DNA from 2 places in the Hydrogenophaga sedimenti genome. Region 1 is predicted to be linked to the other one. Evidence: riboswitches for the same ligand, from Rfam matches in the RefSeq annotation. Region 1 holds a riboswitch; the other holds the start of a gene.

What was found. Region 1 has a riboswitch for thiamine pyrophosphate ahead of ACS5NL_RS03360 (thiamine ABC transporter substrate-binding protein). Riboswitches for the same ligand answer to the same signal wherever they lie in the genome.
Region 2: another riboswitch for thiamine pyrophosphate. It lies ahead of thiC (phosphomethylpyrimidine synthase ThiC); the one in region 1 lies ahead of ACS5NL_RS03360 (thiamine ABC transporter substrate-binding protein).

What each region holds. Positions count from the first base shown of each region.
Region 1 covers NZ_JBPZHA010000002.1:147,816-154,944, reverse strand. The annotation lists gene ACS5NL_RS03385 (lytic murein transglycosylase) at 1-868, shown strand, start outside; gene ACS5NL_RS03380 (helix-hairpin-helix domain-containing protein) at 845-1,144, opposite strand; gene ACS5NL_RS03375 (heavy metal-binding domain-containing protein) at 1,156-1,503, opposite strand; gene ACS5NL_RS03370 (ABC transporter ATP-binding protein) at 1,555-2,208, opposite strand; gene ACS5NL_RS03365 (ABC transporter permease) at 2,201-3,862, opposite strand; gene ACS5NL_RS03360 (thiamine ABC transporter substrate-binding protein) at 3,876-4,916, opposite strand; TPP riboswitch at 4,978-5,078, opposite strand; gene ACS5NL_RS03355 (class I SAM-dependent methyltransferase) at 5,252-5,917, shown strand; gene ACS5NL_RS03350 (hypothetical protein) at 6,000-6,170, opposite strand; gene ACS5NL_RS03345 (DHA2 family efflux MFS transporter permease subunit) at 6,340-7,129, opposite strand, start outside.
Region 2 covers NZ_JBPZHA010000004.1:329,301-336,429, reverse strand. The annotation lists gene panD (aspartate 1-decarboxylase) at 1-199, opposite strand, end outside; gene thiS (sulfur carrier protein ThiS) at 229-426, opposite strand; gene ACS5NL_RS08860 (FAD-dependent oxidoreductase) at 420-1,505, opposite strand; gene thiC (phosphomethylpyrimidine synthase ThiC) at 1,509-3,401, opposite strand; TPP riboswitch at 3,502-3,616, opposite strand; gene ACS5NL_RS08850 (DUF6920 family protein) at 3,714-4,574, shown strand; gene ACS5NL_RS08845 (cation-translocating P-type ATPase) at 4,556-7,129, opposite strand, start outside.

The DNA of each region.
Region 1 (7,129 bases):
CGGCGTCGAGCCCGCGACCGTGGTCGCCGTCTGGGGCGTGGAAAGCAACTTCGGCCAGAGCCTGGGCAAGTACCCGCTGGTGCAGGCACTGGGCACGCTCTCGTGCATCGGCCGGCGCCAGGCCTTTTTCCGCGGCGAGCTGTACTCGGCCATGCGCATCCTGCAGGCCGGCCACATCGCGCCCGAGCGCCTGGTCGGCTCCTGGGCCGGCGCCTTCGGCCACACCCAGTTCATGCCCACCACCTTCGAGCGCCTCGCGGTCGACGGCGACGGCGACGGCAGGCGCGACCTGATGGACAACACCGCCGACGCGCTCGCCTCCACCGCCAACTTCCTCTCGAAGGCCGGCTGGCAAAGCGGCCAGCCCTGGGGCTTCGAAGTGAAACTTCCCGCCGGGTTCAGCACGGCCGACGAAGGGCGGCGCAGCAAGCGCCCGATCAGCGAATGGACCGCGCGCGGTGTGCGCAAGGCCGACGGCTCGGCGCTGCCCGCCAGCCTCGGCAGCGCCGGCCTGATGACGCCGTCAGGCCCGCAAGGCCCGGCCTTCCTGGTGTTCAGGAACTTCGACGCGATCTACAGCTACAACGCCGCCGAAAGCTACGGCCTGGCGATCGCCCACCTGAGCGACCGCCTGCGCGGCGCCGGCCCGTTCGTCACTCCCTGGCCCACCGACGACCCCGGTCTCTCTCGCGTCGAACGCCGCGAACTGCAGGGCCTGCTGGTGCTGCGCGGTCACGAGATCGGTGAAGTCGACGGCATGCTCGGCGACAAGAGCCGCGCCGCCATCCGCATCGAGCAGGCGCGGCTGGGGCAGGAGGTCAATGGGCGGGGAGGAATGAAGCTGCTAAGGGCATTGCGTGGGGGCTGAGGCCCTCTTCCGCTCCGCGCTGTAGTGCCACCACGGTCGTGCGTCGTCGCCCTGCATGAAGCGGACCACGGAGACCAGCGTGTCCAGCACACAAGGATCTTGGCGTGTGCCCGTGAGCAAGCACAAGCGCTCGTACATTGCATGAGGGTCACGGCCGACCAGATCGGTCGGTTTGTGAACACCCAAGCGCTCAAGGTCCCGCGCACAGGCCTTGCCGACATTGGGCAGATCGGTCAGGTGGACCAGCCGGTCGCGCGAGACTTTGCTCGGGTTCATCGCCCAGCGCCTCAGCCCAGCTTCACCGCCGTCCCACTCACGGCCACCATCATCATTCCGTTGGCCTCGCCCATGACTTCGTAATCGAAGTCGATGCCGATGACGCCGTTGGCGCCCAGTTCTTTCGCCGCTTCGACCAGGCCTTCGAGCGCCGCATCGCGCGCGCCCGACAGCGCACGCTCATAGCCGCCGGCCCGGCCGCCGACCACATCACGGACCGAGGAAAACATGTCGCGGAAGATGTTGGCGCCGATGATGGCTTCGCCGTTGACCACGCCCACGTACTGGTTGCGCGCGATGTCGGGCGGCGTGGTGGTGGAGAGAAAAAAGCCGTCGGTGCTTTTGGAAAACCAGCCCATGAAGAACTCCCGTGGTGTGAATGACGAACAGCCATTCTCACCCAAGGCGGTTCACCACAGCGCGGCCAGCGTTCCGTCGCGCAAGGCCCAGGCGTGTTGCGCCATGGCGCGCGCTTCCTGCTCGTCGTGCGTGACCAGGATCGCGGTCATGCCGGCTTCGGTGATGCGTTCGCGGAACTCGGCACGCAACTGTTCGCGCAGGGCGGCGTCGAGCGCGGAAAACGGCTCGTCCAGCAGCAGCGCGCGCGGCTGCGTGATGAGGGCGCGTGCCAGCGCCACGCGCTGCTGTTCACCGCCCGACAGCGTCCAGACGCGGGCGTCGCCATGATTGCCAAGGCCGAAGCGCGAAAGCATGGCCTGCGCGCGTTCGCGGGCCTCGGCCTTGCGCACGCCCTGCTCGATCGGTCCGAAGGCGACGTTGTCGCGCACGTTGAGGTGCGGGAACAGCGCGAAGTCCTGGAACATCAGCGCGAAGCCGCGCCGCTCGGGCGGCAGAGCGGTGATGTCGGCGCCGTCGAACCAGACGCTGCCGCGTTCGGGCGCTTCGAGCCCGGCCACGATCTTGAGCAGGGTGCTCTTGCCGCTGCCGGAGGCGCCGAGCAGCGCGACCGTTTCTCCCGCGCCGACGCGCAGGCTCACGCCGGCCAGCAGCGACCACTCGGGCGAGGCTTCCCAGTGTTTGTGGATGTCGCGCAGTTCAAGCATGGCGGGCATTGTCCTTCGAGGCAGGGCCTTCGATCAGCGCAAAGGCCAGCAGCGCCAGCGCCATCAGCAGCGCGGCCAGCACGAAGGCGGCGTCAAGGTTGGCGGCGCCGGGCCGGCCCAGGTGCTGGTGGATCAGGGTGGTGAGCGTGGACCACTCGGGGCGCGAGAGGAACAGGGTGACGGCGAATTCGCCCAGCGCGGTGGCGGCGGCAAAGGCCATGCCGCGCCGCAGCGCGGGCGCCACCAGCGGCAGCGTGACGCGCCAGAACACGCGCCAGGGTCGCGCACCCAGCGAGGCCGCGGCCTGCGCGTAGTGCGCGGGCAGGCTGTCGAGCGCGGCAGTGAGCGACTTGGACACGAAGGGCCAGGCCAGCAGCGCGTAGGCACCCAGCAGCATGGCCAGGCTCGCGCTCCAGCCCGGGTAGCGCAGCAGCAGACCAAAGGCCACGCTGACTGGCGACACCACGAAAGGCAGAAACGCCGCCGCCCGCCAGGCCAGCGACAGATGCCCACGCGCCGACACCGACAGCGCATGCGCCAGACCCAGCGCCGTCGCCAGCAACAACGCCATCAGAGAGAAACGCAGCGTATTGCCCAGCGCGGCCAACGTGTCGGCCTCCAGCAGCACCGACCAGCCCTGCCCGGTCAACAGCGACACGGCCGCGCGCCACACGATGGCCACCAGCGGCGCCGCGCACACCAGCGCCAGCAAGGCCATCGCTCCGGCCACGCCCAGCCACTGCGCGGCACCTTGCGGCGGGCGAGGCAGCACCGGCGTCACGCGCGCGGGCGTGGCCAGCCGCTGCTCCAGCCCGGCGTAGGCCAGCGCCACCGCACCGGTCAGCGCCATGGTCCAGACCGCGAGCACACCCGCCTGACCCAGTTCCAGTTCGTGGGCAACGAGCGTGTAGATCTCGACCTCGGCGGTCGCGTAGCGCTGCCCACCCAGGATCAGGGCCAGGCCGAAGCCCGCGAAGCAGTAGAGAAACACGAGGCACAGCGCCGACGCCAGCCAGGGCGCGATCGCCGGCCATTCGATGCGCCAGAAGGCGCGCCAGGGCGTGGCGCCCAGCGTGCGCGCTGCCGCGAGCCGCTGCGCGCTCACCTGCCCCAGCGCGTCGACACCCGCGCGCACCACGAGGCAGAGGTTGAAGAACAGGTTGCCGTAGAGCAGCAGCCAGGGCGTCTCGCTCAGGTCGATGCCCGCCGCCGCCAGCGGCGCCCCGAACAGGCCACGCGGCCCCCAGAGCGCCAGCACACCCATGGCCGCGACCAGCGTCGGCACCACGAAGGGCAGCATCAGCAGGCGCAACGCCAGCGTCCGGCCCGGAAACACGCGCCGCGCCAGCACCCAGGCGCAGGGCACCCCCAGCAGCAGCGCCAGCACGCAGGTGATCGCCGCCTGCGCCAGCGACCACAGCACCCGCCAGCGCAGATAGGGATCGGTCCACACCGCCAGCCAGCGCACCTCGGCGTCGGACGTCAGCCCCTCGGCCAGCAGCCGCAGCACCGGCGCCACCAGCATCACCAACAGAAACAGGAGCGGCAGAGCCGGAAGGGCCTTGGCCAGGGCACCCGTGGAACCGGCTTCGCCGGGCCACCAGGTGCGCCCCCCCTTCAGGGGAGAAGCCGCAAAGCGGCGCAGGGGGGTCATCCGAATTCAGGGGTCACTTCAGGACCGTCTGCGTCCAGCGCTGCTGCCAAGCCTTGGCATTCGCGTCCATGCGCCCGGCCGTCGGGTTGTCGAACTTCGCCGGCTCGGTGGCGTGGGCCTTCATCACGTCGACGCGCGTCGCGCCGGCCTCGACCGGGAACATCCACATCGAGGTCTGCAGCGCCTGCTGCACCGGCGCCGAGCGCAGGAATTCGATGAAGCGGCCGGCGGCCTCGCGCGCCGCGGGGTTTCCGCCCTTGACCAGGGCCACGCCCTCGACCTGGCGGAACACGCCGCCCTTGAGGAACAGGTTGGCGGTCGGCGACTCGGTGATCTTTTCCTTGCTGTAGAACACCTCGGCCGCCGGGCTGCTGGCGTAGCTCACCACGATGGGGCGGGTGCCGCCGTTGCGGGTGAACTCGGTGTAGTAGGCCTCGCTCCAGCCCTTGACCACCTTGACGCCGCCCGCGCGGGCCTTGGCCCACCAGGTGAACGCACCCTCTTCGCCCAGGCCGGCGATGGTGGCGAACAGGAAGGCCTGGCCGGGGCTGGAGGTCGCGGGGTTTTCGACCACCAGCAGCTTGGCGTAGGCCGGCTTGGCGAGATCGTCCAGCGAAGCCGGCAGGGCCAGGCCCGCCTTGGCGAACCAGGCCTTGTCGATGTTGAGGTTGACGTAGCCGAAGTCCACCGGCACCACGCCGCCCGACATCGCGACCTCGGCCTTGCGCTGCGCGGCCGGGCCGGTGTAGGGGTCGACCAGGCCGGCCGACAGCGCGCGCGGCAACAGGGTGTTGTCGATGCCGAAGGCCACATCGGCGATGGGGGCGGACTTGGTGAGGATCAGCTTGTTGACCATCTCGCCCGCGTCGCCGGCCTTGACGATCTGCAGCGTGACCGCCGCTTCTTTCTCGAACTGCGCCAGCAGGTCCTTGGGCAGGTCGAACGAGGCGTGGGTCAGCACCCGCAGCGGCATGGGCGACTGCGCCTGGGCCAGGCCCGCGACCGACAGGGAAGAGAAGGAGAAAAGCGCCGAAAGAAAAAAACGCCGTTGCATGTGAAGCCGCCTTGTCAGAACGCCCGCTTCGGGGCTGAGAAGGACGGGCCACGGCAAACGGCGGACCGGCTTGTCACGCTCCCTACGCTGGCACAACCCAGATCAGGTGAGAGGGGTATTTCTCAGCCGGCCCTTGCGGGACCGGCACCCCCGGTGAAGGGCTGAATTGTAGAGCGCGCCCTGTCAGGGCGCGTGTTATGGTCGTCGGGTCACCCCACGGGTGACTCCGAGGAACTCCTCGACCCTGCATGTGCCCTGCCCGGTCCGCCCGGTGGCGATGTGTGCCCGTTCGATCAGAACCATTTGCACCACGCTCACCATGAGAGCCCTCGCCCATGCCCGGTTACCAGGTCAGGCACCAGACCGTCACCATTGGTGGCCGGGACTACGCCATCCGATCCCTTCTGGACAACCAGCAATACGCCGACCCGCAGGGTGAGGCCGAAGACACCGGCATGGGCGCCTCGGGCTGGCCGCTGTTCGGCCAGGTCTGGCCGTCGGCGCGCGTGCTCGCGCTGGCGATGGACAGCCACGACATCGCCGGCAAGCGCATCCTGGAGATCGGCGCCGGGCTGGCGCTGGCGAGCCTGGTGATCCACCGGCGCGGCGGCGACATCACGGTCAGCGACTGGCACCCGCTGACCGCCGACTTTCTGCAGCAGAACCTGCAGGCCAACGGCCTGAGCCCGCTGCCAGTGCACGCCGGCAACTGGTCGGTCGACGACGCCGACGGCGCCAGCGGCCTGGGGCGCTTCGACCTGATCATCGGCAGCGACGTACTCTACGAACGCCAGCAGCCGGCCCAGCTCGCGCGCTTCATCGACCAGCACGCCGCGCTGGGGGCCGAGGTGCTGATCGTCGACCCGGACCGCGGCAACCGCAGCGCCTTCGGGCGCGAGATGGCGCTGCTGGGTTTCGGGCTGACGATGGCATCGGCCGAGCGGCTGCTGGAAAACGGTGACGCCTTCAAGGGCCGCTTCCTGCACCTGCGCCGCCACTGAGCCAGCCCCCCAAAGCAAAAGGCCCCGGAACGGGGCCTTTGCAGGGATCTTTCAGGACCGGCGGTGGGCCGGCCCGCGGCGATCAGCCGCCCTTCTTCGAACGCTTGCCGGGGTTCTTCTTGGTGCGGGTGGCGACACCACGCTCCAGGCTCACGCGCTGACCACGACCGGGGGTCGGCAGCACGACGCCATTGGCGGCGGTGGGACGGGGGGTTGCACGGCGATCGGCTTCGGTGACGAGTTTGTTGCCCATGTCGGTTCCAGGGGGAGATTGGTTGAAAACCCCCTATTGGACCACAGGAAGAACCGGCCGCTCGCACGGGGTGACAGCGCGAGGATTCGATGCCGGGCCGCCCCAAGCCGAATCGCGCCCCCTCGGGGGGCAGCGACCCGCGCAGCGGCGGAGCGTGGGGGTCCACGTTTCAGTGGGCTCCGCCCCCGCCGCCACCGGCCCCGCGCACCGGCCGCGAGGTCCAGATCACCAGCACCAGCACGAAGAACAAGGCCGACGACAGGTAGAACAGGTCGGTCACCGCCAGCGTGAAGGCCTGCTGGTTCACCAGCCGGTCGATGTTGGCGAGTGCCTGCTCGCGCGTCATGCCGCCCGCCATGAGCTGGCTGATCGTCGCCATGGCGGTCGGGCTGCCCGGGTGGATGGCCTCGACCAGGTGCGCGTGGTGCATCGCCGCACGGCTCTCCCACAGGGTGGTGAACAGCGAGGTGCCCACCGCGCCGGCCGTGATGCGCACGAAGTTCGACAGGCCGGCGGCCGACGGCATCTGCTCCGGCGGCAGGCCCGAGAACACGATGGCCTGCAGCGGAATGAAGAAGAAGGCCATGGCCGCGCCCTGCAGCAGGGTCGGGATCAGGATGGTCATGAAGTCGGCCTGGGTGTTGAAGTGCGAGCGCATCCAGAGCACCAGACCAAACCCCACGAAGGCCACCGTGCCCAGCTTGCGCGGGTCGATGCGGCTGACGTTCTTGCCCACCCAGGGCGAGAGCACGATGGCCAGCAGGCCGACCGGCGCGGTCGCCAGCCCGGCCCAGGTCGCCGTGTAGCCCATGAACTGCTGCAGCCACAGCGGCAGCAGCACCACGTTGCCGAAGAACAGACCGTAGGCCACCGACAGCGACAGCGTGCCGGTCACGAAGTTGCGGCGCGCGAACAGGCGCAGGTCGACGATCGGGTGCTTGTCGGTCAGCTCCCAGGCC
Region 2 (7,129 bases), on a different contig from region 1:
CGCTGCCGCGCTCGCCCTTGATGGCGTAGGTGACGAAGCGCTCGCCGTTGTTGATGTTCCAGATGTGGATCTGTTCGTTCTCGGCGATGTTGGCGGCGTCCAGCAGGTTTTCGTCGATGGCGCAGGAGCCTTCGTAGTGCAGCTCGCACTGGGTCACCGCGACGCGGTGGATCTTGGACTTGAGCAGGGTGCGGAACATGGTGTGTCTCCTGAAGAAATGGTCCGGCGTCAGCCGCCGACGATGGCCTGGAAGGTCAGCACGGTGTCTTGTGGCTTGAGGGGGGTGGCGCCCCGCTGCGGGCGGGGCACGAACTGTCCGTTCACGGCGGTCGCGACGGCAGCGGCATCCACGCCCTGTTCCTCCAGCAACTGCGCCAGGGTCAGGCCGTCGGGACAGGGCAGGGTCAGGTCGTTGAAGGTCAGCATGGGGTGACGGGCGCGGGGGGGAGTTCCAGCTGTTCCACCAGTGCGGGCGCGAGCAGCCAGCCGTGGCGGAACAGGCCGTTGATGCGCAGCAGGCCGGGCGTCTGTTCGGTGCGTGGTTCGTTGTCGGGCAGGGCGGGGCGCAGGTTGGCTTCCATGTGCACGATGCGCGCCTCGGCGAGCTCGGGGATCACGCTGTGCGCCGCGGTCATCAGTTCGACCGCGCTGCGCAGGCTGACGGGCGAACGGTCTTCGCTCTCGATCTCGCTGGCGCCGACCACGAACAGGTCACCCGGTCGCGGCACGATGTAGACCCGGTGGCGCGGGTGCAGCAGGCGCACCGGGCGCTGCAGCCGCACTCCCGGCGCGTGCAGCCAGATCACCTCGCCGCGCACGCCGCGGATCGGCATGTCCGGCCGGGCACCGGCGCCGCGCACATCGATGGCGAGATCCACGGCCACCGACTCTCCGTCGGCGAGGGTGATCTGCCGCGGCGCCACGCGGGTCACGCGTTCGCCCCAGCACCAGTGCACATTCGGCGCGTGCAGCGCCAGTGCGGTCAGCATGTCGCGGCTCATCACCTGGGCCTCGCCGGGCAGCAGCCAGGCGTGCAGATCGGGTGCCAGCGCCGGCTCCAGGGCGGCGAGCGCGGTGCGGTCCAGCGGCTGCGGCGCCGGCAGCTCGGTCGCCAGCGCCGGGGCCGCCTCCAGCCGCGCCAGCACGCGGCGCGCCGCGCCCAGGTCGGCGCCGTGCGCGACCATCAGGCTGCCGTGTTGCGCGAACAGCGGTGCGGTGCAGCCGGCATCGCGCAGCGCGTCGGCGATGCCGTGCCACAGGGCCAGCGAGCGCCAGCCCAGCCGTGCGACCTCGGGACCGGCGTTGTCCAGCTCGGCCAGCGGGCTGAGCATGCCGGCCGCGGTGAACCCGGCCGCGTGCGGGGCGGACAAAGTCAGCGAGCCCGTCTCCGGAGCCCCCGGCCCGGAGGCCGGGTCGAACACCGTGACCGTGTGTCCGGCGCGGCCGAGCTGCCAGGCCAGCAGCCGCCCCAGCACGCCGGCCCCGGCGATGCCAATGCGGGCCATGGCTCAGGCCTTGGTGGCGATGGACGAGACGGGCACGTAGAACTCGCCGCCCACGGCCTTGAACTCTGCGCTCTTCTGCGCCATGCCATCGCTGAGCGCCTGCTCTTCGCTCAGGCCCTTGGCGGCGGCGTAGTCGCGCACATCCTGCGTGATCTTCATGGAGCAGAACTTCGGGCCGCACATGCTGCAGAAATGCGCTTCCTTGCTGGAGTCCTTGGGCAGGGTCTCGTCGTGGTAAGCCTCGGCGGTCTGCGGGTCCAGGCCGAGCGCGAACTGGTCGCGCCAGCGGAACTCGAAACGCGCCTTGCTCATCGCGTCGTCGCGCGCGCGTTGTCCCGGATGGCCCTTGGCCACGTCGGCCGCGTGCGCCGCGATCTTGTAGGCAATGATCCCCTGCTTCACGTCGTCGCGGTCCGGCAGGCCCAGGTGTTCCTTGGGCGTCACGTAGCAGAGCATGGCCGTGCCCATCCAGCCGATCATGGCGGCGCCGATGGCGCTGGCGATGTGGTCGTAGCCCGGCGCGATGTCGATGGTCAGCGGGCCGAGCGTGTAGAACGGCGCTTCGTGGCAGTGCTTGATCTGCTCGTCCATGTTGGCCTGGATCATGTGCATGGGCACGTGGCCGGGGCCTTCGATCATGGTCTGCACGTCGTGCTTCCAGGCGATCTGGGTCAGCTCGCCCAGGGTGCGCAGCTCGGCGAACTGCGCCTCGTCGTTGGCGTCGGCGCCCGAGCCGGGGCGCAGGCCGTCGCCCAGCGAGAAGGTCACGTCATACGCCTTTATGATTTCGCAGATCTCGTCGAAGTGCGTGTACAGGAAGTTTTCCTTGTGGTGCGTGATGCACCACTTGGCCAGGATGGACCCGCCGCGCGAGACGATGCCGGTGCGGCGCTGCGTCGTGAGGTGGATGAAGGGCAGGCGCACGCCGGCGTGGATGGTGAAGTAGTCGATGCCCTGCTCGGCCTGCTCGATCAGCGTGTCGCGGAAGATTTCCCAGGTGAGGTCTTCGGCCACGCCACCCACCTTCTCCAGCGCCTGGTAGATCGGCACCGTACCGATGGGCACGGGCGAGTTGCGCACGATCCAGTCGCGCGTGGTGTGGATGTTCTTGCCGGTCGAGAGGTCCATCACCGTGTCGCCGCCCCAGCGGATAGCCCACACCAGCTTTTCCACTTCCTCTTCGATCGACGAGGTCACGACGGAGTTGCCGATGTTGGCGTTGATCTTCACCAGGAAGTTGCGGCCGATGATCATCGGCTCCACCTCGGGGTGGTTGATGTTGGCCGGGATCACGGCGCGGCCACGCGCCACCTCGTCGCGCACGAACTCGGGCGTGATCACGTCGGGAATGCGGGCGCCCATGGGGTTGCCCTTGAGACGCGCCTCGCGCTCGGCGCTGCCGAGGTATTCCTTCATCCACTCGCGCTTGCCGTTCTCGCGGATGGCGATGTATTCCATCTCGGGGGTGACGATGCCTTTTCGTGCGTAGTGCATCTGCGTCACGTTGGCGCCCGCCTTGGCGCGCAGGGGCTGGCGCTGCAGGCCGGCGGCTTCGGCGCGCAGGGCTTCGATGCGCGCATCGGCCTCATCACCGTGTTTGCCGCCGTCGTCCAGCGCCACCCGGTGGCGGCCCTCGTAGGCCTCGGTGTCGCCGCGCGCGGCCACCCACTGGCTGCGCACCGGCGACAGGCCCTGGCGGATGTCGATGCGGGCCTGCGGGTCGGTGTAGGGCCCCGAGGTGTCGTAGACCGTGACCTGTTCGCCGTTGGTCAGCGCGATCTCGCGCATCGGCACCTGCACGCCGGGCAGCGCGCCAGGCACGTGGACCTTGCGCGACTGGGGAAACGGCTCTCGGGTGAGCGTGAGCAGCTGCTGGAGCTTGTCGGGGGCGTTCATGGGGCGGTCTCCTGTTTGAAAAAGCTGTTGCGAAACGAACAGCTCCGGAGGACCGCCCGGAGGGACCTCGGGCGTGGGCGGCTTCGCCCCATGCACGGGTCCTTCAAGGCAACGCTCTTCTTTCGCCGGTACTAGCCGGATCAAGTTCGCGGGTTCGGTTCTTCAACCATCTCAGCGCCAGACCTTGTAAGGCCGGTGCACCCCGGAGCAGGCGCGCAGTGTAGCGCGGAAATTCTTGAGCCATCTCAATGTCCCTTCGGAAAGGGCCCGCCGGCGCGCCGACCGCGGGCGGTGCTGTGTACGCTGGGCGGCATGCACTGGTTCACCGGAATTCTTCTGTTCGGGGTGGCGATGGCCCTTGCCGTGTCGGGGCTGGGCGTGCTCGGCGCCCGGCGCTGGGCCGGGGCCACGCGCGCCATCCATGCGCGGCTGGACGCACAGCGCCGGGCGACCGGACCGCTCCGCTACGACCCGCGCGAAATCGACCACCTGCCGGCGCCCGTGCAGCGGTACTTCCGCGCCGTGCTCACCCCCGGGCAGCCCCTGGTCACCGCGGTCACCCTGTCACACACGGGCCAGTTCAACATGTCGTCCACCGACGAGCAGTGGAAGCCGTTCACCTCGCGCCAGCGGGTGGTCGTGCAGCGGCCCGGCTTTCTGTGGGACGCCCGCATCGCCATGCTGCCCGGCCTGCCGGTGCGCGTGCACGACAGCTATGCCGGTGGCCAGGGGCTGCTGCGGGCGGCCGTGCTGGGCCTGTTCCGTGTCGCCGATCTGCAGGGCGACGGCGAGCTGGCGCGCGGCGAGCTGATGCGCTTCCTCGCCGAGGCCGCCTGGTACCCCACGGCCCTGTTGCCCAGCCAGGGCGTGCAATGGACCGCGGTGGACGGGGACAGTGCCAACGCCACCCTCACGGACGGCGCACTCTCGCTCACGCTGCTGTTCCAGTTCGACGGGGAGGGCATGGTGCGCTCGGTGTTCGCCCAGGCGCGTGGCCGCATGGTGGGCCGGCAGATCGACATGGCGCCCTGGGAGGGCTCCTGGTCTGACCACCGGCGCGTCGATGGCATGACCGTGCCCTTCGCCGGCGAGGTCGCCTGGCTGCTGCCCGAAGGCCGCAAGACCTACTGGCGCGGCACCGTCACCGCGCTCGGCTATGAGTGGTCGGCCTGAACCGCCCGCGCGGGACGGCCCTGGCGCCGCTGCAATCCCTTGATGGCTTCGAACCAGACCACGCTCAGCACCCCCAGCCCGCAGGCCGCGGCCAGTTCGTGCGCCGGCAGCGGTGCAAAACGCAGCAACCCGACGACCCAGGGGATGTAGAGGGCCGCCAGCAGCATGGCCAGCGCCATGCCCACGACCCCCCAGAGCATGGCGTTGGGCGCGCGCAGCGTGACCCAGACCGGGGCGGTCGCCGAGCGGTTGGAAAAGATCAGCGACAGGTTGCCCACCACCAGCGTGGCAAAGGCAAAGGCGCGGGCCTCTTCTTCGGGCAGGCGGGGTGCGGCCCAGGCGAAGGCACCCAGCACGACCGCCAGCACGCCCAGTCCCTGCAGCAGCGCGAACCACAGGCTCAGGCCGCCGAACAGCGGCGCGCGGGCGTCGCGGGGCGGTCGCTGCATCACGTCACGGTCGGCGGGCTCGTTTTCAAAGGCGATCGAACAGGCGGGATCGATGATGAGTTCGAGAAAGGCGATGTGCATCGGGAACAGCAGCGAGGGCCAGCCGAACAGCACCGGCAGCAGGGCCATGCCGGCGATCGGCACATGCACCGCGAGCACGTAGGACATGGCCTTGCGCAGGTTGTCGAAGATGCGCCGCCCCAGCCGCATGGCGCGCACGATGGCGGCGAAGTCGTCGTCCACCAGCACCAGCGAGGCCGATTCGCGCGCCACGTCGGTGCCGCGCTGGCCCATCGCCACACCCACGTGCGCGGCCCGCAGCGCGGGGGCGTCATTCACGCCGTCGCCGGTCATGGCGACGATCTCGCCACGCGCCTTCAGGGCCTGCACGATGCGCAGCTTCTGCTCGGGCGCGATGCGGGCGCAGACGCTCACGCGGGCCATGCGCTCGCTCAGCGCGGTGTCGTCGAGCGTGGCCATCTCGTCGCCCGACAGCACCTCGGCCCCGGAGCCCGCCAGCCCGGCCTGCTGCGCAATCGCCAGGGCGGTCGCCGGGTAGTCGCCGGTGATCATCACCACGCGGATGCCCGCGGCGCGGCACTCGGCGATGGCGGCCGGCACCTGCGGCCGCACCGGGTCGGCCAGCCCCAGCAGGCCGACGAAAGTGAAATCGAAATCGTGTTCGCCTTCGGGCCAGTCCTGGCCCTCGAACGTGCCGCTGGCCACCGCGAGCACGCGCAACCCTTGGGCGGCCAGGCCGTCCACCACGCTGGCGATGTGGGCCCTCTGCGCGCTGTCGAGGTGGCACAGGTCCATCACCGCCTCGGGAGCCCCCTTGGCCGCGACCGTCTGCGTGGCACCGTCCGATGCCGCCCACACGTGCGACATCGCGCGCAGCGCCGGGCTCAGCCCGTAGGTCTGCACCAGACGCCAGTCGCGGTGCAGGTGTTCGGTGCCGGCGAGGAAGCGTTCGCCGAGCTGGTGGAACGCCTTCTCCATCGGATCGAAGGGGTCCACCACGCTCGCCAGGATCGAGAACTCGACCAGCGTGTGGAAGGCCTCGGGCAGCGGTACGTTGTCCAGCGACGCCAGCGCCAGCCGGTCCGGCAGCGCCGCGCCACCGGCGGCCAGGTGCGTCACCGCCATGCGGTTGCCGGTGAGGGTGCCGGTCTTGTCGCTGCACAGCACGGTGGTCGCGCCCAGGGTCTCGATCGCGTTGATGCGCCGGGTGAGCACCCCTTCCCTGGACAGGCGGCGCGCGCCCAGCGCCGGGAACACGGTCATCACCACCGGGTATTCCTCCGGCAGCATCGCCATCGCCAGCGCGATGCCGGCCAGCACCGCCTGCAGCCAGTCGCCGCGCACCAGGCCATGGACCACCACCAGGGCCAGGCTCAGCACCAGCGCCAGCAGGGCGAGGTTGCGCACCAGCCGGGTGGTCTGTTTCTGCAGCGGCGAGGTTTCGTGGCCGACCTGGCCGAGCGCGCTGCCGATGCGGCCGATCTCGCTGCGCGCGCCGGTGGCGGTGACGCGTGCCAGCGCGTGGCCCTGCACGATCAGCGTGCCGGCGTACACCGTGGGCAGGTCGTCGCCGCCGGGGCGCGCGCCGCGGCCGGACGCAGAGGCCGGCGCCTGCGCCAGTTCGACCGCCAGGGCCGCGCGCTTGCCCACCGGCACCGCTTCCCCGGTCAGCAGCGACTCGTCGGCCTGCACGCCGTCGGCCGACAGCAGCAGGGCGTCCGCCGGGACCCGGTCGCCCTCGCTCAGTTGCAGCAGGTCGCCACGCACCACGTCGCTGCCGGCGATGCGCTGCGGTGTGCCGTCGCGGATCACCAGCGCGCGCGGGCTGGTCAGGTCGCGCAGCGCCTCGATGGCGCGTTCGGTCTTGCCTTCCTGGTACAGCGTCAGTCCCAGCGTGATCACCACGAAGGCGAGCAGGGTCAGGCCCTCCCGCAGATCGCCGAACACCAGGTAGAGCGAGGCCGCGGCCAGCAGGAGCAGGAACATGGGCTCGCGCGCCGTCTCGACCGCGATGGACAGCAGGCTGCGGCGTTGCCCGCCGGGCAGCACGTTGGCGCCGTCCCGGGTCAGGCGCTGTGCCGCTTC